DNA from 3 places in the Enterobacter hormaechei subsp. xiangfangensis genome. Region 3 is predicted to be linked to each of the others. Evidence: predicted binding sites of a transcription regulator. Region 3 holds the regulator's gene; each other region holds the start of a gene.
The links. Region 3 encodes PhoB, which activates phosphate uptake and scavenging genes when phosphate is short. Its sites were predicted from a motif close to CTGTCATAAAACTGNCNNAT; they were not measured.
Positions count from the first base shown of each region.

Region 1: the regulator PhoB is predicted to act here: its motif matches at 5,943-5,962, upstream of BFV63_RS05495 (PhoX family protein).
Region 2: the regulator PhoB is predicted to act here: its motif matches at 1,280-1,299, upstream of glpT (glycerol-3-phosphate transporter).

Region 1 is NZ_CP017183.1:1,167,893-1,175,428, reverse strand. It holds gene BFV63_RS05510 (sugar phosphate isomerase/epimerase family protein) at 1-917, opposite strand, end outside; gene BFV63_RS05505 (MFS transporter) at 933-2,168, opposite strand; gene pheP (phenylalanine transporter) at 2,421-3,809, opposite strand; gene BFV63_RS05495 (PhoX family protein) at 3,912-5,885, opposite strand; gene BFV63_RS05490 (TonB-dependent receptor) at 6,013-7,536, opposite strand, start outside.
Region 2 is NZ_CP017183.1:3,147,417-3,154,952, forward strand. It holds gene glpT (glycerol-3-phosphate transporter) at 1-1,172, opposite strand, end outside; gene glpA (anaerobic glycerol-3-phosphate dehydrogenase subunit A) at 1,423-3,051, shown strand; gene glpB (glycerol-3-phosphate dehydrogenase subunit GlpB) at 3,041-4,258, shown strand; gene glpC (anaerobic glycerol-3-phosphate dehydrogenase subunit GlpC) at 4,255-5,445, shown strand; gene BFV63_RS15030 (nicotinamide mononucleotide deamidase-related protein YfaY) at 5,477-6,676, opposite strand; gene BFV63_RS15035 (YfaZ family outer membrane protein) at 6,771-7,313, opposite strand; gene BFV63_RS15040 (sensor histidine kinase) at 7,443-7,536, opposite strand, start outside.
Region 3 is NZ_CP017183.1:1,012,749-1,020,284, reverse strand. It holds gene malZ (maltodextrin glucosidase) at 1-349, opposite strand, end outside; gene proY (proline-specific permease ProY) at 512-1,885, opposite strand; gene brnQ (branched-chain amino acid transporter carrier protein BrnQ) at 1,967-3,286, opposite strand; gene phoR (phosphate regulon sensor histidine kinase PhoR) at 3,696-4,991, opposite strand; gene phoB (phosphate response regulator transcription factor PhoB) at 5,013-5,702, opposite strand; gene sbcD (exonuclease subunit SbcD) at 5,890-7,095, shown strand; gene sbcC (exonuclease subunit SbcC) at 7,092-7,536, shown strand, end outside.

The DNA.
Region 1 (7,536 bases), 160 kb from region 3:
TTCAGGCAGCACTCCCACTCCAGCACCGCCCAGCCGTCGTAGTCGTACTGGGTCAGCTTGCTGAAGATGCCCTTAAAGTCGATTTGCCCGTCGCCGGGCGAGCGAAAGCGTCCGGCGCGGTTGATCCACGGCTGGTAGCCGCCGTAGACGCCGCTGCGCCCGCTGGGGCGGAACTCCGCGTCCTTCACGTGGAACGCTTTAATGCGCGCGTGGAAGATATCGATAAAGGCCAGATAGTCCATCTGCTGAAGCAGCATATGGCTCGGGTCGTAGAGAATGTTGCAGCGCGGATGGTTATCCACCAGCGCCAGAAAACGCTCGAAGGTCACGCCGTCGTGCAGATCTTCCCCCGGATGCAGCTCAAAGCAGACGTCCACCCCCTGCTCGTCGAAGGTATCCAGTATTGGCCGCCAGCGGGTTGCCAGCTCCTCGAACGCTTCCTGAAAACGCTGCTGGTTATGCGGCGGCCACGGATAGAAAAACGGCCACGCCAGCGAGCCGGAGAAGGTCGCGTGCGCCTTCAGCCCTAATCTGGCCGAAGCGACCGCCGCCTGCTTCAGCTTTTCCGTCGCCCACGCCCGGCGCGCCGCCTCGTTACCGCGCACGGCGGCGGGTGCGAAGTGGTCAAACGCCTCGCTGTAAACCGGATTCACCGCCACGAGCTGCCCTTCCAGATGGGTCGACAGCTCGCTGATAACCAGCCCGTGTGCGGCCAGCCTGGCGGTGATGTCGTCGCAGTAGGCCTGGCTCTCTGCGGCTTTCTCGACGTCAAAGATGTGCGGATGGTTGCAGGGGATCTGCACCGCCTTATAACCTTTACCTGCCGCCCATTCAGCAAGCCCGTCGAGCGAATTAAACGGCGCTTCTGCGCCAATAAACTGCGACAGAAAAATGCCCGGTCCTTTCATTGTCCTCATACCACCTCCTGAACGTTACGCCTTGTCATCGTCATACTTAAACGTGAGAAGGAAAATCAGCGCGATCGCCGCGGCAGCCACCGCCGGTATCCACCAGAATGTGACCCACGCCTGCGGCACGGTCTGTCCTGCCACCAGGCGGTTGTAGAGCGCGCCGGAAATCTGCGAGCCGAGCAGCATGCCGACGCCGTAGGTGAACATCACGATCATGCTCTGGGCCTGGCCTTTCACCTTTTCGCCCGCCACGCGGTCGGTATAGATAAAGCCGACGACAAAGAAGAAATCGTAGCAGACGCCGTGCAGCAGAATGCCAAGGTACAGCAGAATGCGCCCCTCTTCGCTGACGCCCAACGCGAACATGGCATAACGCACGAACCACGCCAGCATGCCGATCAGCAGCATGACTTTCACGCCCAGTCGGCGGAACAGCAGAGGAATGACCAACATGAAGACGATCTCAGACATCTGCCCGAAGGACATGGCGGTGCTGACGTCGGCAATGCCGGCATCCGCCAGATACGAGGCGGTGTAGGCGTAATAGGTGCCGAGCGGGACAGAGATCAGCATCGCGCAGACGGAGAAGACGAAGAAGTGGCGGGTTTTAAGCAGCGCGAAGGCGTCCGCGCAGAAGAGATCCCGCACCTTAACCGGCAGGCCTTTTGCCGGCGCTGGCGTGTGCGGCAGCGTCAGGCTGTAGACCGCCAGCAGCACGGAGCTGACCGCCGCCACCTGGAAGATGGTGACGCTGGACGCCACGCCGGTGACGCCGATGAAAATGCCCGCCGCGATCCAGCCGATGGTGCCGAACACGCGCACTACCGGGAAGGTTTTATCCACGTTCGCCAGGCTGTGAAACGCAATGTTGTTGGTCAGCGCCAGTGTCGGCATATAGCAGAGCGTGTAGCCAAACAGCAGGCCAATCAGCAGCGCGCCATTCTCAGCAATCAGCGCCCCCGGCACGAACCAGAGGATCACCGCGCCCGCGAGGTGCATCACCGCCATCACCTTCTGCGAGGCGAAGAAGCGGTCCACCAGCATCCCGAGCACGAACGGCGAAAGAATGGAAGCGATGGGCCCGGCAGAGAACGCGTCGCCAATCAGCAAAGACATGTTGTGCCGGGTCATCACCAGGCCAAGCGTGACCGACCAGCTACCCCAGATAAAAAATTGCAGAAACATCATCAGCGACAGACGCGGCACCAGCAGCCGGTGTTGCGTTATCGCCTTTTCACTACTCTCAGTTGACACCATGATAAGCCTCACCCGGAAAAAGTAATCGATTACAAAACAGTTCAAATAAAAAGTAATCGATTACAAAATAAAGATCCTGTGGATCGAAACGGAATTGGGAGGGGGGTCACGATAAAGGTGGAGTGATACTTTGTAGGCCCGGTAAGCGCAGCGCCACCGGGTGTGAAGGCAGGCAGTGTGGTGCGGTCTGGTTTGGTGCGGTCTGGTGCCCTCACCCCGGCCCTCTCCCACAGGGAGAGGGAGAAAACCGCGCTACTTTTTGCGCGAGAGCTTAAATGCAATAAACAGGAACACCACCCACACCGGCAGCAGCATCGCTGACAGGCGCATCTCATCCATGGTGCACATCAGCACCAGAATCAGGCCGAGGAAGGCGATACAGAGGTAGTTCCCCGCCGGATAAAGCAGCGCTTTGAACTGCGTCTCGCGCCCCTTGCGGCGCATCGCCGCGCGGAAGCGCAGGTGCGCCAGGCAGATCATGATCCAGTTAAGCAGCAGCGTGGCGACAACCAGCGCCATCAGCAGGCCAAACGCCTCTTTCGGCAGCAGATAGTTGATCAGCACCACCAGCGAGGTGATAGCGCCAGAAAGGAACAGCGAGTTGACCGGCACGCCGCGACGGCTGACGCGAGTGAGGAACTTCGGCGCGTTGCCTTGTACGGAGAGGCCAAACAGCATGCGGCTGTTGGAGTAAACCCCGCTGTTGTAGACCGACAGCGACGCCACAAGAATGACGAAGTTCAGCGCCGAAGCGACCACGTTGCTGTTCAAATCGTGGAAGATCATCACGAACGGGCTACTGTCAGATTTCACTTCCACCCACGGGTAGAGCGCCAGCAGCACCACCAGCGAGCCGATGTAAAACAGCAGGATACGGTACACCACCTGGTTGACCGCTTTCGGAATGCTTTTGTGCGGATCGCGCGCTTCAGCCGCGGTGATGCCAATCAGCTCCAGCCCGCCGAAGGAGAACATAATAACCGCCAGCGAGAGGATCAGCCCTTTCCATCCAGTCGCCAGAAAGCCGCCGTGCTGCCACAGGTTATCGATCGTGGCGCGCTCGCCGCCGTGGCCGGAGAACAGCAGCCACAGGCCAAAGCCGATCATGCCGATAATCGCCAGCACCTTGATCAGCGCGAACCAGAACTCGGTCTCGCCATACAGGCGGACGTTCACAAGGTTAACGGCGTTAATGATGATGAAGAAGGCCGCGGCCCAAATCCACGTTGGCACGTCCGGGAGCCAGTACTGCATATAGATGCCGGCGGCGGTCAGCTCGGCCATCCCGACCAGCACGAACATCACCCAGTAGTTCCAGCCGGAGAGGAAACCTGCGAACGGCCCCCAGTATTTATAGGCAAAGTGTGCGAAGGAGCCGGACACCGGCTCTTCAACGACCATCTCGCCGAGCTGGCGCATGATCAGGAAGGCGATAATCCCGGCGATACCGTAACCCAGCAGCACCGCCGGACCGGCCATCTGAATAGCGGGGCCGATGCCGAGAAAGAGCCCGGTACCGATTGCGCCGCCAAGGGCAATTAACTGAATATGTCGATTTTGCAAACCACGTTGCAGCGTCGGATTCTGATCCGACGAGGCTTCAGCGCTACCATGGCCTGAAGCGGATGACGCGTCTTTCACGCCCTACCCCTGTCTCTTTTTTAGAAGGGGCACGTTTTAACACTTCATGCTGGTGGTAGCAAGCTTAACGCCGGGCCAGCGCATGCGCCCGGCGGATAAACGTCACGACCCGATGATCCCGCCGTCCGCTTTGGTAATCACCACCGTTGACGATCGCGGACGCCCGTTCGGGCTGGCGTCTGGCCAGTTGGAAACAGCGCGCGGATTGGCCGGGTCGGTAATATCATCCCCGCCCTCCCCCGGATGCTGAATGTTGATAAACAGCGTGCGGTTGTCCGGCGTAAACGCAATGCCGGTGATTTCGCACCCGCGCGGCCCGGTCAGGAAACGGCGATACTCGTTGGTGCCCGGAATGGTGGCCACCATCTGGTTATTGCCCATCCCCTCGTAGGCTTTCTTATTGATGGTGCTGGAGGAAACGTCGGTCTGGATCCACAGCACGCCCTGGTGATCGAACGACAACCCATCCGGGCTGCCAAATGCCGCGCCCTGCATCGAGCCTTTGGCTTTGGGATCGTCGCCGTCGGTGCGCCCGGCCATGACCAGAATATCCCACTTAAAGCGTGCGGCGGCAGGATCGGCACCCTCTTCGTGCCAGTGCATGATGTGACCAAACACGTTATTAGCGCGCGGGTTGGCGGCATCCACCGGCGCCTTGCCCTCTTTACCGCGATCGCTGTTGTTGGTCAGCGTACAGTAGACGCTGCCGCTGGCGTGCGGATCGACGGCTATCCACTCCGGGCGATCCATTTTCGTCGCCCCCACCACGTCGGCCGCCAGACGGGTTTTAATCAGCAGATCGCCCTGGCTTGCAAAACCGTTGCTTTTATCCAGGCCATTTTGCCCGAAGATCAGCGGCAGCCAGTCGCCGCTGCCGTCCTCGTTGAACCTGGCGACGTACAGCGTGCCGGACGTCAGCAGCTGCATATTGGCTTCCCGGTTCGCGGGATCGTATTTTTTGTCGGAGACAAACTTATAGATGTACTCAAACTTCTGGTCGTCGCCCATGTAGACCACCACGCGATTATCGGCGGCGAGCGTGACGGCGGCCCCCTCATGCTTGAAGCGGCCGAGCGCGGTGTGCTTGCGCGGGGTGGAGGTCGGGTTGTAGGGATCGATCTCCACCACCCAGCCGAAACGGTTGGGTTCGTTAGGGGTTTTATCAACGCTGAACCGCTCATCCACCTCGTTCCAGCGGTACGATTCATCGCTGTCGCTGATGCCGTAGCGTTTTTCCAGCGGGTTGAGATCGGCTTTTTTGACAAAAATGTCCGACCAATTCTCCTCGCAGGTGAGATAGGTGCCCCACGGCGTGTGGCCGTTGGCGCAGTTCTGCATGGTGCCCAGAACGCGTTCCCCCTGCGGGTCGGCGGCGGTTTTCATTAAATCCTGATGCCGCGCCGGGCCGGTAAGCTGCATCGGCGTATTGACGGTAATACGCCGGGCGAAGGAAGACGGACGCACTACCTCCCAGCCGCTGCCCGTTTTTTTCACTTCCACCACCGACACGCCCATCGCGTTCTGCCCCTTGCGGGCTTTGTCGAGACTCCAGTTCGCCGTACCGTCGGTAAACAGCATTCCGTTGTCGATGTACTCATGGTTCAGCGCCAGCAGTCCATGCTCCGGGTTTTGCGCCCCCTGCGGCAGGCTAAACCACGCCATGCCGTCGTGGTGCATGCCCGCCTGCACAGCCTGTTCGTCTGTGGTATTGCTGGCGTCCGGCTTAAAGGCCGGCATGTTGTCTTTGATCCCCGTCGGATCGCCCCAGCGATAGAACGGGCGGGCGATATAACCTTCCGGCACCCTGACCGTGTCTTCCGTAGAGACGTCGATGCTGGTAAAGCCCAGGGAAACCGCTTTTGCCAGCGCGGAAGGCTTCGATACCGCGGCAATCGCATTTTCGGGTGTGATCAGATACGGGAATGATACGGCAGCCCCCGCTACGGCCCCCATCTGGAGAAAACGGCGGCGCGAGAGGAACACTTCTGCAACCTCGGAGAATACCGGGTTAGCGCTGCGGTTACTGATATCGTCGCGATGTTCTTTTTTAAATACGGATTTGAGGGGTCTGCCCATAGCGGCTTCCTGTCATTGGCCAAGAGGTAAGGTTGTGGCGACCAGTGTAAGAAGCTTTTATTACAATTTTATAACACGACAACGAAGGGATTGGGGCGTCCCTGCCCCGGATAACGAGGTGGAACGCTTAGAACTCGTAGCCAACCGAGACCTTAAAGGTACGCGGCTCGCCCTGAGTAATGTAAGTACCGGAATCGTCCACGCTTGACCAGTAGTTCTCGTTGGTCACGTTGTCGATACCTGCCCGTACGGTCATCTGATTTTCATTGTGGTTCACCGCGAAGCGATAGCGCATGCCCAGATCCAGCGTGGTGTAGCTGTCCAGCTTTTTGCTGTTCGCAAGATCGGCATACTGCGTGCCGGAGTGGTTAACGCGCGCGGTCGCCGTCAGGCCTTCAATCGGCTTGATATCGTACTCTGCGCCCAGCACGGCGTAGAAGCTCGGAATACCGATCGCATCGTTGCCCTGATTGACGCCGTTTTTGGTTTTGGTCAGCTCGGCCTGCAACCAGGTGGCGCTGGCGTTCAGACGCATCCCGAGCATTGGCTCGCCGAAGACGTTCAGCTCCACGCCGCGGTTACGCTGTTCTGCATCCAGGCCGTAGTGACCGCTGTCGTCAAGGATCGCCGACGGCATTTTGATCTCAAACAGCGCCAGGGAGCCGCCCACGCGGCCAAAGTCCGCCTTTACGCCCACTTCGTTCTGCTTAGAGTGAACGATACCGGTGCTCTGGCCGTAGTTGTTTGCTGAGCGAGGCGCGGTTTCACCGGGCTGTAACGCCTCGGTGTGGTTGGCGTAGAGGGAAATTTCCTCCCACGGTTTATAGACTACGCCGTAGGTGGGCATCCAGCGGCTGCCGTCGAAACCGTCCGCGTCGTTTTCCGCACCGGTGATTTTGTTGTACCCGCGAATCACCACTTTCTGATGCCGCGCGCCTGCGGTGAACAGCAGCTTGTCGTCCAGCACGCCCAGGGTATCGCTCAGCAGCCAACCCTGCGTGCGGGTGCGCCCGCTGGTCAGCGGATCGCTGTATTTGCCGCCTGAGCCGTTGAGGTTGGAGCTGTCCGGCATATCGACGCCGGTGTTGTGGTAGATGTTGGTGGTCGGATTATCCTTCGTCGCCGACATTTTCCACGCGATCTTTTCGTTTTTGGTCATCGCCGAATAGCCAACATTGACCTTGTGCGAGACGAATCCGGTAGTGAAGTTACCGCGAATGCCCGCCATGCCGCTGACAGAATCGCTGATGCGGTTGGTATCAAGACGGCTGACCACCGCATTACCGCTCTTATCGAGGAGCTTCGGCGCGCTGTAGATCCCTTCTTCGTGCGCGTGCTGCGCGCCGAGACCGGTATACGCCGTCCAGCTATCGGTGATGTCATACTCGCTGCGCCACATCCCGAACTCGTTTTCGATATCGCTGTAGGCCCACTTCTGCGAGAAGTTGCGATCGTTCTTCGGCGGTTCAGGCACAAAATCCACCGCCGAGATGTTGACGCTGGTCGGGCTGCCGTGGAAGGTTTTTTTCTGGTAGCCCAGGTCCAGCGAGGTGCGGAAACGGTCGCCCTTGTAATCCAGGCCGGTGGAGAGCAGCGTGGTGCGGCGGCGGTCGTTCGGCACGCCGGTTTCCCCTTCGCGATGCACGAGGTT
Region 2 (7,536 bases), 2.1 Mb from region 3:
AACAGACCGGTAAAGCCCGCAGCCGTGCCTGCCGCTTTCTTCGGTGCCAGCTCCAGCGCGTGCAGGCCGATCAGCATAACCGGACCATAAATCAGGAAGCCGATGACGATCATACAGGCCATATCCACACCCGGATTACCCGGCGGGTTAAGCCAGTAAACGACCGTCGCGATGGTCACCAGCGTCATAAAGAACACGCCCGTTGCCCCACGGTTGCCCTTAAACACTTTGTCCGACATCCAGCCGCAGATCAGCGTGCCGGGAATGCCCGCGTATTCATACAGGAAATAGGCCCAGGAAGATTTATCCAGCGCGAAGTGCTTCACCTCTTTCAGGTAAGTCGGGGACCAGTCGAGGATGCCGTAACGCAGCAGGTAGACAAACACGTTCGCCACCGCGATGTACCACAGCAGCTTGTTCGGCAGCACGTACTTCATGAAGATCTGCTTTGCCGTCAGCTCTTCTTCGTGCTTCTCGCTGTAATCATCCGGGTAGTCGTTTTTATACTCTTCGATCGGCGGCAGGCCGCAGGACTGTGGGGTGTCGCGCATCAGAGCGAAGGCGATAATCGCCACCAGAATGGCGCCAAAGGCTGGCATATAGAGCGCGGCATGCCAGTCGTTGAACCAGGCCATCCCCAGCAGGAACAGCAGCGGCGGAAGCCCGCCCCCGACGTTATGCGCACAGTTCCAGACCGATACGATTCCACCACGCTCTTTCTGTGACCACCAGTGAACCATGGTGCGTCCGCATGGCGGCCATCCCATCCCCTGGAACCAGCCGCAGAGGAACAGCAGCACGAACATGATGGCAATGCTTGAGGTCGCCCACGGCACAAAGCCCATGAACAGCATCACCGCTGCCGCGAGGATCAGACCGGCGGGCAGGAACACGCGCGGATTCGAACGATCCGACACCGACCCCATAATGAACTTTGAAAAACCGTACGCGATGGAGATCCCCGACAGCGCAAATCCCAGATCGCCGCGAGAGAAGCCCTGCTCCACCAGGTACGGCATGGCGAGCGCAAAGTTTTTACGTACCAGATAGTACGCCGCATACCCGAAGAAGATCCCGAGGAAGATTTGCCAACGCAGACGGCGGTAGAGAGGATCAATCTCTGCCTCTGGCAGTCGCGCCCGATGTGGCGCAGGTTTAAAGATACTGAGCATAACAGCCTCCGTGGCCTTTCAAAAAATGACCGGGCATCTCGCGCCCGGCTACAGAGGCGGCGATGTTAAGAAATCACGGTGAATGTTACTGTGAATCAACGCACAGATTGTTACAGAAATATGACAGAATGCGCAAAAAAGCGCATGAAATCACGTTTCACTTTCGAATTTCGCGCGTTTATGTTCGAAATCAAACAAACCACACGATCAATGTGGCTAAATGCAAAAAAACGAACATAGAGGAAAGGCAATGACAATTCACGATCCACGCTTCAGCGATGTGATTATCATTGGCGGTGGCGCGACGGGTGCCGGCATCGCACGCGACTGCGCCCTGCGGGGATTGAGCGTCACGCTTCTGGAACGCCACGATATCGCCACCGGCGCGACGGGACGTAACCACGGTCTGTTGCACAGCGGCGCCCGCTATGCGGTCACTGACGCTGAGTCAGCGCGCGAGTGTATCGCTGAAAACCAGATCCTCAGGCGCATCGCCCGCCACTGCGTTGAACCGACCAACGGTCTTTTTATCACCCTTCCAGAAGACGACCTCGGCTTTCAGCAAACCTTTATCACCGCCTGCACGGCGGCAGGCATTCAGGCCGAGGCGATCGATCCTGCGCAGGCGCGCCGTCTTGAACCCTCGGTAAACCCGGCGTTACTGGGCGCGGTAAAAGTACCGGACGGAACCGTTGATCCTTTCCGCCTGACCGCCGCCAATATGCTCGACGCGCGGGAACATGGCGCCCAGATCCTGACCGGGCATCACGTCACCGGGCTTATTCGCGAAGGGAATACCGTGCGCGGAGTGCGCGTGTTTGATGCGCAGTACAACGAACACCGCGAGCTGTATGCCGCCGTCGTGGTCAACGCGGCGGGGATCTGGGGCCAGCGCATCGCGGAATACGCGGACCTGTCGGTGCGCATGTTCCCGGCGAAAGGCTCGCTGCTGATCCTCGACCACCGCATCAATAACCATGTCATCAACCGCTGCCGTAAACCGTCTGACGCCGATATCCTCGTGCCGGGGGACACCATTTCGTTAATCGGCACGACCTCAATGCATGTGGACTACAGCGAAATTGATTACAACCGCGTCACCGCTGAAGAGGTGGATATCCTGCTGCGCGAAGGGGAAAAGCTGGCCCCGGTGATGGCGCAGACGCGTATTCTGCGTGCCTACGCGGGCGTGCGTCCCCTCGTCGCCAGCGATAACGATCCGAGCGGGCGTAACGTCAGCCGCGGCATCGTACTGCTCGATCACGCCGAACGTGACGGCATGGACGGATTTATCACCATTACCGGCGGCAAGCTGATGACCTACCGGCTGATGGCCCAGTGGGCCACCGATGCCGTCTGCCGTAAGCTCGGCAACACCGCGCCGTGCGTGACGGCGGAACAGGCCCTGCCCGGCTCGCAGCAATCGACAGAAAAAACGCTGCACAAAATCATTTCACTCCCTGCCCCGCTTCGCGGTTCGGCTATTTACCGCCACGGCGACCGCACCCCGACCTGGCTCGGTGAAGGGCGACTCAGCCGCAGCCTGGTGTGCGAATGCGAAGCCGTGACCGCAGGCGAGGTGCAGTATGCCGTGGAAAACCTGACGGTGAACAACCTGCTCGATTTACGCCGCCGCACGCGCGTCGGGATGGGCACCTGTCAGGGGGAGCTATGCGCCTGCCGTGCCGCCGGGCTGCTGCAACGTTTTCACGCCACCACGTCAACCCAGTCGCTTGCCCAACTCAGCGATTTTTTAAACGAGCGCTGGAAAGGCATTCAGCCCGTCGCCTGGGGCGATGCCCTGCGCGAAAGCGAGTTTACCCGCTGGGTCTATCAGGGGCTTTGCGGTCTGGAGAAGGAGCACAACCATGAAATTTGATACCGTGATTGTGGGTGGGGGGCTGGCGGGCCTGCTGTGCGGCCTCAAACTGACGCAGCGGGGTCTGCGCTGCGCCATTGTCACTCGCGGTCAGAGTGCTCTGCACTTCTCCTCCGGCTCGCTGGATTTACTGGGCGCGCTATCGTTCGCCGATCTGCCGCCTGAACATCCCTACCGCCTGACGGGCGCAGAGAATATGGCCCGCTTTGCCTGCGAAACCGAACACCTGCTCACTGCCTGCGGCGCACGCATGCAGGGTGACGCCGAGCAAAACCATCAGCGCGTCACGCCACTCGGCACCCTGCGCGCCGCCTGGCTTAGCCCGGAAGAGGTGCCTGTCGCTCCCATCGCTGCCGAGCGCGTGCGGGTGGTGGGGATCAGCGGCTTCCTCGATTTCCAGCCACATCTGGCCGCCGCGTCTCTCAGACAGCAGGGTGTTCAGGTGGATACGGCGGAGATTGTTCTCCCCGAACTCGACGTGCTGCGCGAAAACCCCAGCGAGTTTCGTGCGGTGAACATTGCCCGCCTGCTGGATAATGAAAGTTACTGGCCGCAGCTGTACGCGGCGCTTCAACCGCTCGGCGAGACCTGCGACGCCCTGTTTATGCCCGCCTGTTTTGGCTTAACGGACAACCGGCTCTGGCGCTGGCTCTCGGCGCGCCTGCCCTGTACGCTCGGTTTACTGCCGACGCTCCCCCCTTCCGTGCCCGGCATTCGTCTGCACACCCAGCTTCAGCGTCAGTTTGTTGCCCAGGGTGGCGTCTGGATGGCAGGCGACGAGGTGAAAAAAATCACCCTGGCTGAGGGCGCGGTAAGCGAAATCTGGACCCGCAACCACGGCGACATCCCGCTTCGCGCACGCTTTACGGTGCTGGCAAGCGGCAGTTTCTTCAGTAACGGTCTGCTGAGCAGCCGGGATGGCGTGCGTGAGGCGATCCTCGGTCTGGACGTCCGGCAAAGCGCTTCCCGCGCGGACTGGTATCAAAGCGATTTCTTCACCCCGCAGCCCTGGCAGCAGTTCGGCGTGATCGTCGACAGCCAACTGCGCCCGCGGCTGGGCGGGGAACCGGTTGAAAATCTTTACGCCATCGGCTCGGTTCTGGGCGGGTACGATCCCGTGGCGCAGGGCTGCGGTGGCGGCGTCTGCGCCGTCACTGCGCTGCATGTCGCGGAGCAGATTATCCAGCGCAGGGAGGGAGCACAATGAACGACACCCCATTTGAAAGCTGTATCAAATGCACGGTCTGCACCACGGTTTGCCCGGTCAGCGGCGTCGATCCGCGCTATCCCGGCCCGAAACAGGCCGGTCCCGACGGGGAGCGTCTGCGCCTGAAGGATGGCGCGCTCTACGACGAGGCGCTGAAATACTGCATCAACTGCAAACGCTGCGAAGTTGCCTGCCCGTCGGACGTGAAAATAGGCGATATCATCCAGCGCGCCCGCGCCCGCTACAGTACGCAAAAACCGACGCTGCGTGACGCGATACTGAGCCACACCGATCTAATGGGCAGCCTCTCGACGCCTTTCGCGCCGGTCGTCAATGCCGCCACCGCCCTGAAGCCGGTGCGCAGGCTGCTGGATGCGACGCTCAAAATCGACCATCACCGCAGTCTGCCGAAATATTCTCACGGCACCTTCCGCCGCTGGTATAAATCCGTGGCGGCAGAACAGGCGCAGTTCGCTGAGCAGGTCGCCTTCTTCCACGGCTGCTACGTGAACTACAACCATCCGCAGCTGGGAAAAGACCTGCTGAAAGTGCTGAACGCCATGGGGACGGGCGTTCAGCTGCTGAGCAAAGAAAAGTGCTGCGGCGTTCCGCTGATTGCCAACGGTTTCATCGACAAAGCGCGCAAGCAGGCGAGCAGCAACGTCACCTCTTTACGTGAGGCGATCGTCGACAAAGGGATACCGGTACTGGCGACGTCGTCAACCTGTACCTTCACGCTGCGCGATGAATATCCGCATCTGCTGGATGTGGATAACACCGGCCTGCGCGAGCACATTGAGCTGGCGACCCGTTTTCTCTGGCGCAAACTGGACAGCGGGCAGACGTTACCGCTGGGCAAATTGCCGCTGAAGGTGGTATATCACACGCCATGTCATATGGAGAAGATGGGCTGGTCGATCTATACGCTTGAGCTGCTGCGGCTGATCCCGGGGCTGGAGCTGACGGTGCTGGACTCACGCTGCTGCGGCATCGCTGGCACCTACGGATTCAAGCGTGAAAACTACCCAACGTCACAGGCCATTGGCGCGCCGCTGTTCCGGCAGATTGAAGAGAGCGGCGCAGATATCGTGGTGACGGACTGTGAAACCTGCAAGTGGCAGATCGAGATGTCCACCAGCAAACGCTGTGAACATCCCATTACCTTGCTGGCAAAAGCGCTGGCGTAACCGTTGCCGGGGACACTGCCCCGGCACACTCTCACTCTACGAACAGCGATTCCACGACGTTGATCCAGCCGTGCTCACTGGCGACCTCTTTCCCGTTCAGCCAGCGGCGCAGCATGTTCAGCGCCATCATCGCGCACACCTCCTGACGTACGGCCAGGCTGTGGCGGGTAATGCTCATCCTGACGCGCAGGGCGTGCGTTCCTTCCGGCGTTGCCAGGGCAAAGTTGAGGTGCTCCTCATCCAGCCCGCCCACAAACAGCGCCAGTCCGGCGAAATGCTTCACTCTGCGCTCGGATGCCCAGCGCGCCGTCTGCGCCAGCGTCTCCTGCTGGAACGGCACCACTTCACTGGCCAGCAGCGGCGCACCCGCCCGGGTAAGCTGAAGCGCCAGAAGCCCACCGGTAAACTGCTCGCTTAACGTCACGCTCAGCTGGCGGGACTGCAAATGCGCTGCGATCTGCGCCGGCAGCCCTTCCGTGCCTTCGAAAATCAGGCTTTCCCCGGCGACGCGCCGCACTTCCGGCCACAGTGCCAGCATAGCGGCTTTCTCTGACGCCGGTCCGGTCAGCTTCAGTTCAATAATCGGCATGGAGGAGCGATAGCCCATCGACACGCCGGGAGGCAGTTGCAGGTGATCGAGGCTCTGAGCGAGATCGCTTTCCGAGCGACCAAAGGTGGTCAGACGCAGGCACAGCGGCGGTTCAGGCAGCGTAAAGCGCGCGCGCAGACGCGGCAGGATCTGCTGCTCGACCATCACTTTAAATTCCGACGGCACGCCCGGAGTGAAGAACATCAGGCAGCGGTTCAACTGAACGGCAAACCCGCAGGCGGTGCCGACCGGGTTATCAATCAGTTCCGCGCTGGCGGGAATTTCAGCCTGCTTGCGGTTGCTGGGGGCCATCACGCGGCCACGCCCGGAGAAAAAGCGCTCCATCTGCGCCAGCCACGCCTCGTGCAGGACCAGGCCTTCGCCTTTGGCCGTGGCGGCGGCCAGCGCGCTGAGATCGTCGCTGGTAGGTCCCAGCCCGCCGTTCACAATCAGCACGTCGCAGCGTTCGCTGCGCTCGCGCAGAACGTTGACCAGCGACTCAAGGTTGTCACCTACGGTGTTGCGGCGCGTTAACGATAATCCTTGCTCAAAGAAGAGATCGGCGAGCCAGGCGGCATTGGTATCAATGATTTGCCCATGAAGCACTTCGTCGCCAGTGGATAACATTTCCACGTTTATCATTGTGTTCTCCCATTTCAATGGTCAAAACACTATAGCGCAATCAAAGACTGGGGGAAGAGAGAAACTGGCGCGACTGAACGCCGCGCCGAGAGGATTAGAAACCGGCGCTAACGCCAACGTACGGGCCGTCTGCCAGGGCGTTGTCGCGGTTGCCGTCTTTACCGGCCAGGTTCAGATAGCGATAACCCGCTTCGATGGTGATTGGACGCACGATGGTCCAGCGCGCGCCGGCGTTAGCTTCCTGATAGCTGTCGATGCCGCTGGAGAGGGAATCAGGAGAGTAGTAGTACTCACCGAACAGGCCAAAGCTGTCGCCAATTTTCCACTGCAAGCCGCCGCCCACTGCCGCCGCGTAGCCTTCGTCGCCCTCGTTCGGGTTGGTGTAAATGCCTTTACCGCCGACGGTCGCCAGGAAGGGACCCAACGGCACGTTGAAGCCGAGGCCCAGGCTTGCCGCATCGCCGTCGTCGTCGTTATGCGTCCAGCCGCCGGTCATTGCCAGGCCTGCGCTGTCCGTGCCAAGACCGAAGCCCAGATGGGTATAATCTTGTCCCGCCGAGCCGTTGAAGGAAATTGCGTTTGCCGCTGCTGAAACAAACATCAGGCCGCCTAAGCCCATTAATGCCACTTTTTTCATTGTCGTGATCCCGCACAATTTATTCAGAGATGTCCAAAAACCGCGAGATTTTAACCTGCCTGCCTGTGTGATCAATGGACTCCGCGTACGGCAGGCAATTAGTTTGTAACGATTTGATAATATCGGCATTTATATCAGCATCAGAAAGCGCATTTTCACGCTCAGCCCACCCAGATTTTCACTGGGCATCAGCTGAAGATGGCTGCGGTGCAGGCGGGCAATA
Region 3 (7,536 bases):
GGCCGTTATCCGGGTGATCCACGGCAAACTGCTCCAGCCTGGCCGGAGGGAAACGGCTGAAACCCTGCGGGGTAAACCACAGCTGGCGGTTGTTCCACAGCAGCTTGAAGCCGTAGCGGCGACGCGGTTGCCCGCTGCGCAAATCGATATTTGCCCGCCACGCCGTGACGCCCGGCTGCGGCTGGCTGCGCACTTTGTGCATTTTCAGCGACGTTTCTTCGTTATCCACTTCGGCGCGCAGGGTCACACGTTCAGGCTGATTGTCCCCTGCCAGCCAGAGCGTAATCACAAGGTTGTCTTTGTTTTGCTTAACAAATGGGGCAACCGGAAGGTGCCAGGCGTTTAACATCACGAATCCCCTTTGATGAAATTGACGTCACCTTGCCACAGGGTGATTAAGGATAGCTCACCATGATGGGATTTATTGGGGGAGGAGGACGGGGGAGGAGGCATCAGTGCAGCCTGATGCCCTCACCCTAACCCTCTCCCACGGGGAGAGGGGAAAAGAATGTTACTGTGCTTCCGCCAGCTGACGATCGCGGCGACATTTAAACATCCAGCCCACCAGCAGCAGGACGATCCACGCGAAGCCCACGTACAGGGAAATACGGGTATCCGGGTGATAACCAATCAGGCCAATGATGAAGACCAAGAAGATCAGACCGACAATGGTCGTTGGCACGCCGCCCGGCACTTTAAACTTCAGCGCTTTGGCCTCTTCTGGCGACAGGCGGCGACGGAACGCAATCTGCGACAGCAGGATCATGATCCACACCCACACGGTGGCGAAGGTCGCCAGTGACGCAATCACCAGGAAGACGTTCTCCGGCATGATGTAGTTCAGGTAAACCGAGAACAGCAGCGCCACGGTCATGACCAGCACCGTTACCCACGGGGTGCCGCGACGCGACGTTTTGGCAAACACCTTCGGCGCACTGCCCTGCTCCGCCATGCCGTGCAGCATACGGCCCACGCCGAACACGTCACTGTTGATGGCCGACAGCGAGGCGGTCAGCACCACAAAGTTGAGAATGCTGGCGGCAAACGCAATGCCCATATGCTGGAAAGTCAGGACAAACGGGCTGCCGTTGGTGCCCACCTGGTTCCACGGGTAGATGGACATAATCACAAACAGCGTGCCCACGTAGAACACCAGGATACGCATCGGCACCGAGTTGATGGCGCGCGGAATAGACTTCTCCGGATCTTTCGCTTCCCCGGCGGTGATGCCGATAATCTCGATTCCGCCATAGGCGAACATGACCATCTGGAGCGACATGACCATCCCGAGCCAGCCGTTGCTAAAGAAGCCGCCGTTGCTCCACAGGTTATGGATGCCGGTTGGCTGCCCACCGTTGCCGATACCCCAGATGATGATGCCGAAACCGGCGAGGATCATGATGATAATGGTCGCGACCTTGAAGAAGGAGAACCAGAACTCCAGCTCGCCAAACACCTTCACGCTCATCAGGTTAACGGCGCAGATAATCAGCACCACGCTCAGCACCCAGATCCAGTGCGGCACGGCAGGGAACCAGACCCCCATATAGATGCCAAACGCCGTCACATCGGCAATGGCGACAATCAGGATTTCAAAGCAATAAGTCCAGCCAGTGATAAACCCGGCCAGCGGGCCTAAGTTCTCTTGTGCATAGCGTGAAAACGAGCTGGCAGACGGGTTGTGAACCGACATCTCCCCCAGCGCACGCATGATGATATAGGCCGCGGCACCGCCGATGATGTAGGCCAGCAGAACGCTTGGACCGGCCATTTTGATGGCATCTGCCGAGCCATAAAAAAGACCGGTGCCGATAGCCGAGCCCAGCGCCATAAAGCGGATGTGGCGGGTGCTCAATCCACGTTTAAGTTTGTTAGTGCTTTCCATTAAAATCTTGCCATTCAACACGAAAAAAACAAAAAACCACGGGGCCTTAAGCCCCGTGGTTAAACAATTTGTTGCCGTTGATTAATGGGCGTTGGATGTCACCTGACGCCCGGCCGCACGGTCCCAGATAATCGCAAGAACCAGCGCTACAACGGAAGGCATCAGCCAGGCCAGGCCCTGCTCGGACAGCGGCAGACGCTGTGTCCAGGCTGGCAGGATTTCTGCAAATGCTGATGCTTTGATCCCGTCAAGGATACCAAAAATCAGGCTGATAAACATGGCCGGCGCAATAATTCGCGTCGAGTTATGCCACCACGGGCGGGTGAAGCTCAGCACCACCAGCACGATACATGGCGGATAGATAGCCGTCAGCACCGGAATTGACACCTGGATCAGGTGGCTCAGACCGAGGTTTGAAACCGCCATGGAGAAGATGCCGAGGATAAACACCAGCGTGCGGTAAGAGAGCGGCAGATACTGAGCGAAGAACTCCGCGCAGGCGCAGGTCAGACCCACCGCCGTCACCAGACAGGCCAGGAAAATCAGCGCCGCCAGCAGCATGCTGCCTGCACCACCAAAGGTGTGCTGCACGTAAGCATGCAGGATCGCCGCGCCGTTTGCGCTCTGATCGACCAGCGTTGCGCTATCTGAACCCAGACGGAACAGCGCCAGATACAGCAGCGTCAGGCCGACACCGGCCATCAGGCCAGCCCAGATAGTGTAACGAGTCAGCAGGCGCGCTTCGGTCACCCCACGGGAGCGCGCGGCGTTAACGATAACGATACCAAACACCATCGCGCCAAGCGTATCCATCGTCAGATAGCCGTTCACGAAACCGTTTGAGAACGCCGCGTTCTGGTAGGCGTCCATCGCGGAGCTGATGGGCCCCGCAGGCCAGACAATGGCCGCAACCGCCAGCACAATCAGCGCCACAATTTTCAGCGGTGCCAGGAAGTTACCCACGGTATCCAGCAGTTTGCCCGGATAGAGAGAAACCAGAATCACGATGGCGAAGTAAATGAGGCTGTAAATAAACAGTGGCATCGCGCCGTCACCGGTCAGCGGGGCGATACCCACTTCAAAGGAGACGGTCGCCGTGCGCGGGGTCGCGAACAGCGGGCCAACGGCCAGATAGCAGACTGTTGCCAGCAGAACGCCAGCCACTTTGCCAATCGGGGTGCTGAGGCTGTCCACACCGCCACCGACTTTCGCCAGCGCGATAACGGTCAGTACCGGCAGGCCCACGGCAGTAAGCAGGAAGCCAAACGCAGCCGTCCAGACGTGTTCACCCGCCTGTAAGCCAACCATTGGAGGAAAAATGATATTACCTGCGCCAACGAACAGCGCAAATGTCATAAAGCCCAGCGCGATAATGTCACGCGATTTCAAGTGATGGGTCATAAAACCTTACTGCCTGTGGATGTGGTGTTGAATACGTTGAGATTTTCGCCATCCCTGATGGGACGATACAGCGGAAAATTTGCTCAATTTCAGCGGGATATGCTCCCGTCCTGGCGTGGCGAAGAATAGTTTTTCGATTTACCACGCAAATAAAGTCGGTCTGACAGTATATGGGGGGCAATTTAAACGCTTATAACGTTTAAAGGCAAGAAGGGATCGTAAAACCAGAACAATATGCCAGCATGAAAATCCAGACCAACATAATATGCCATGTATAAGAAAAACTCATGGCTAATCATGCGAACAAAAAAGCACCAGCCGTATAATATTCATCCGCGTTTCGCTTGACTGCAAAGCAAACGGGCCAGCAATCGCTGGCCCGTGGAAAGGTAGCCTGACACACACGCTGTCAGGCGCTTTTTTTGGCAATTAATCGTTCCGGAATCACGAAGCTAAAGCGCGTGCCCTTACCGAGGGTGCTTTCGATATTGAGCCGGCTTTCGTGGTGGCTGACGGCATGCTTCACAATTGCCAGCCCCAGTCCGCTTCCGCCGGTCTGCCGCGAGCGCGCCTTATCCACCCGGTAGAACCGTTCAGTGAGACGCGGGAGGTGTTCAGGCCCAATCCCCGGCCCGTTGTCCTCGACGCTAAACTCAGCGCCCGCCGGGGTATGCTGCCAGCGTACCGCGATATGCGTCCCTTTCGGGGTATGATTCACGGCGTTATAGACCAGGTTTGAGATAGCGCTTCGCAGCTCATCTTCACTGCCGAGCACTTTCAGCGTGTTATCAACGTCAAAACTCAGGGTGTGCTGATTATGACTCAGCGTTTGGGCTTCGCGCTCCACCACCCGCAACATCATCGGCACATCAATGATGTCATTTAGCGCCAGCGACGGGGCAGCCTCAATTTTTGAAAGCGTCAGCAGCTGTTTGACCAGCCCTTCCATGCGGAACGTCTGCTCCCGCATGGTATGCAGCGCTTTCTCACGCGGCGCCCCCTCAAGCGTTTGCTCCTGCATCATCTCCAGGTAGCCCTGAAGCACCGTCAAGGGCGTACGCAGCTCGTGGCTGACGTTGGCAAAGAAGTTACGTCTCGCGCCCTCAAGCTGGTGCATCTGGGTAACGTCCCGCGCCACCATCAGCCACTGCCGATCGCTGTAGGGCATCACGCGGATTTCCAGATGGCGACCGTTATTGAGCTTCAGATTGTGCGGGCGCGAAAAATCCCGCTTTTTCAGATACAGCGTGAACTCGGGATAACGCAGAAGGTTCAGGATGTTCTGACCATTATCATCCGGCCAGCGCAGGCCCAGCAGCTGTTGCGCGAGGCCATTGCACCAGAAGATGGTCCCTTCTTCCGTCGTCAGGATCACCGCGTCCGGCAGTGACTCCGCACCGCTACGAAAGCGTTTGATCAGGCTTCCCAGCTCACGACGGCGCTTTTTATTACGCATCTGCATCTGGTGCAGGCCGTAGAGTAGCGGTTCCCAGCTCCCGCTTCCCGGCGGAGGTGTCATACTTCTGTCGACCCACAGCCACCAGGAAAGACGCAGTAAATTCCAGAAATGCCAGACGAGCAATCCCGTCACGGCCACCAGTAAAAACCACGGCAGATAGCCAAAGATAGCCCCCAGAATGAGGGCCGGAATACAGCATAAGATCAGTTCAAAGACGAGCCTTTTCCATGACAGACGTTCCAGCACGCGTCACACTCCTGTCATTGTTCAGAAACGGGTCGAGAAGCGATAACCCGTGCCGCGGACCGTCTGTACCATGCGATCGTGGCCGCTCAGTTCCAGTGCTTTACGCAGGCGGCGAATATGGACGTCAACCGTTCGGTCTTCGACATAGACGTTAGTTCCCCAGACGTTATTCAGCAACTGTTCGCGGCTGTAAACGCGCTCCGGGTGGGTCATAAAGAAGTGCAGGAGTTTAAATTCGGTCGGTCCCATATCGAGGGGATTTTCACCGGTCATGACCCGGTGCGAGGTAGGATCCAGGCTCAGACCCTGCATCTCAATCACCTCTTCCACCGCCATCGGTGAAATACGGCGCATCACGGCTTTGATACGCGCCACCAGCTCTTTCGGGGAGAACGGTTTGGTGATGTAATCGTCCGCGCCGGTTTCCAGACCGCGCACGCGATCCTCTTCCTCGCCGCGCGCCGTCAGCATCACCACCGGGATATCACGGGTCATCGCCTCGCGTTTGATATGCTTGATAAACTGCAATCCGGAACCGCCAGGCAGCATCCAGTCCAGCAGGATCAGATCGGGCCAGGGTTCATTCAGCTGGTTCACCGCGCTGTCATAATCTTCCGCTTCAACCGGCTGGAAGCCATTTTGTTCAAGCACGAAGCACACCATTTCACGGATCGGAGCTTCATCTTCTACGACCAGAATACGTCTCGCCATACTTTGCCCTGTCTTATCGTATTTAAGTTACAAGTCTGTAATGCGGCGTCATTATGCGTCAGATTTATGACAGATTTATGAAAAACATTACCACTATAAATGGCAAACTGTTGTTTTATTACAGCGGTTATTTTCCGTTCCACGAAAGTTTATAATCCTGCTTTCTTATTATTGCCACGGATCTTTTATGCGCATACTTCACACCTCAGACTGGCACCTGGGTCAAAATTTTTACAGCAAAAGCCGCGCCGCGGAACATGAAGCGTTCCTGAACTGGCTGCTGGAGACGGCTCAGGCTCACGAGGTGGACGCGATTATTGTGGCGGGCGACATTTTTGATACCGGATCGCCGCCGAGCTATGCGCGTGAGCTATACAACCGTTTTGTGGTCAACCTCCAGCAAACCGGTTGTCACCTGGTGATTGTCGCCGGAAATCATGACTCGGTGGCGACGCTGAATGAATCCCGCGATATTCTGGCGTTCCTCAATACCACCGTGGTGGCCAGCGCCGGGCACGCGCCGCAGATCCTGAAAAAACGCGACGGCACGCCGGGCGCGGTGCTGTGCCCAATCCCGTTTTTACGTCCGCGAGATATCGTGCAAAGCCAGGCGGGTCTGTCCGGCAGCGAAAAACAGCAGCATCTGTTGCAGGCCATCACCCGCTATTATCACCAGCAGCATACGGAAGCCTGCGCCCTGCGCGGCGATCAGGCCATTCCGATCATTGCCACCGGACACCTCACCACCGTCGGAGCCAGTAAGAGTGATGCGGTGCGCGAGATCTATATCGGTACGCTGGACGCGTTTCCGGCGCAAAACTTCCCCCCCGCCGACTACATTGCCCTCGGGCATATTCACCGGGCGCAGATCATCGGCGGCTGCGAGCATATCCGCTACTGCGGCTCGCCCATTTCGCTCAGTTTTGACGAAACGGGCAAAGCCAAATCCGTCCATCTGGTGAGCTTCACCGAAGGCAAACTTAGCGCCGTTGAGACGCTCGAGGTGCCGGTCACCCAGCCGCTGGCGGTGCTGAAAGGCGATCTGGCCGCCATTACCGCTCAGCTTGAGCAGTGGCGCGGCGCAGCGCTTAATCCCCCCGTCTGGCTCGATATCGAAATCACCACCGACGACTACCTGTACGATATGCAGCGTAAAATTCAGACGCTGACGGAAGACCTTCCCGTGGAAGTACTGCTGGTACGCCGCAGCCGCGAGCAGCGCGAGAAAATACTGCTCAACGCCCAGCGTGAAACGCTTAGCGAACTTCGGGTTGAAGAGGTGTTCGCGCGGCGGCTTGCGCATGAAGAGGTGGACGAGGCCAGACGCACCAGGCTTAACGAGCTGTTTGCCCAGACCCTGCACTCCCTCCATGACGAGGACGAAAACGCATGAAAATTCTGAGCCTGCGTCTGAAAAATCTGAATTCGCTAAAGGGTGAGTGGAAAATTGATTTCACCGCGGAGCCGTTCGCCAGCAACGGGCTGTTTGCCATCACCGGCGCAACCGGCGCGGGTAAAACCACGCTGCTGGATGCCATCTGCCTGGCGCTGTACCACGAAACGCCGCGTCTTAATAAGGTCTCTCAGGCGCAAAACGACCTGATGACGCGCGATACCGCCGAATGCCTGGCGGAAGTGGAATTTGAGGTCAAAGGCGTTGCTTATCGCGCTTTCTGGAGCCAGAACCGCGCCCGCAACCAGCCGGACGGGAACTTACAGGCACCGCGCGTAGAGCTGGCCCGCTGCGAAGACGGCAAAATTCTGGCCGACAAAGTCACGGATAAGCTGGAACAAACCGCCGCACTCACCGGGCTGGACTATGGTCGCTTTACCC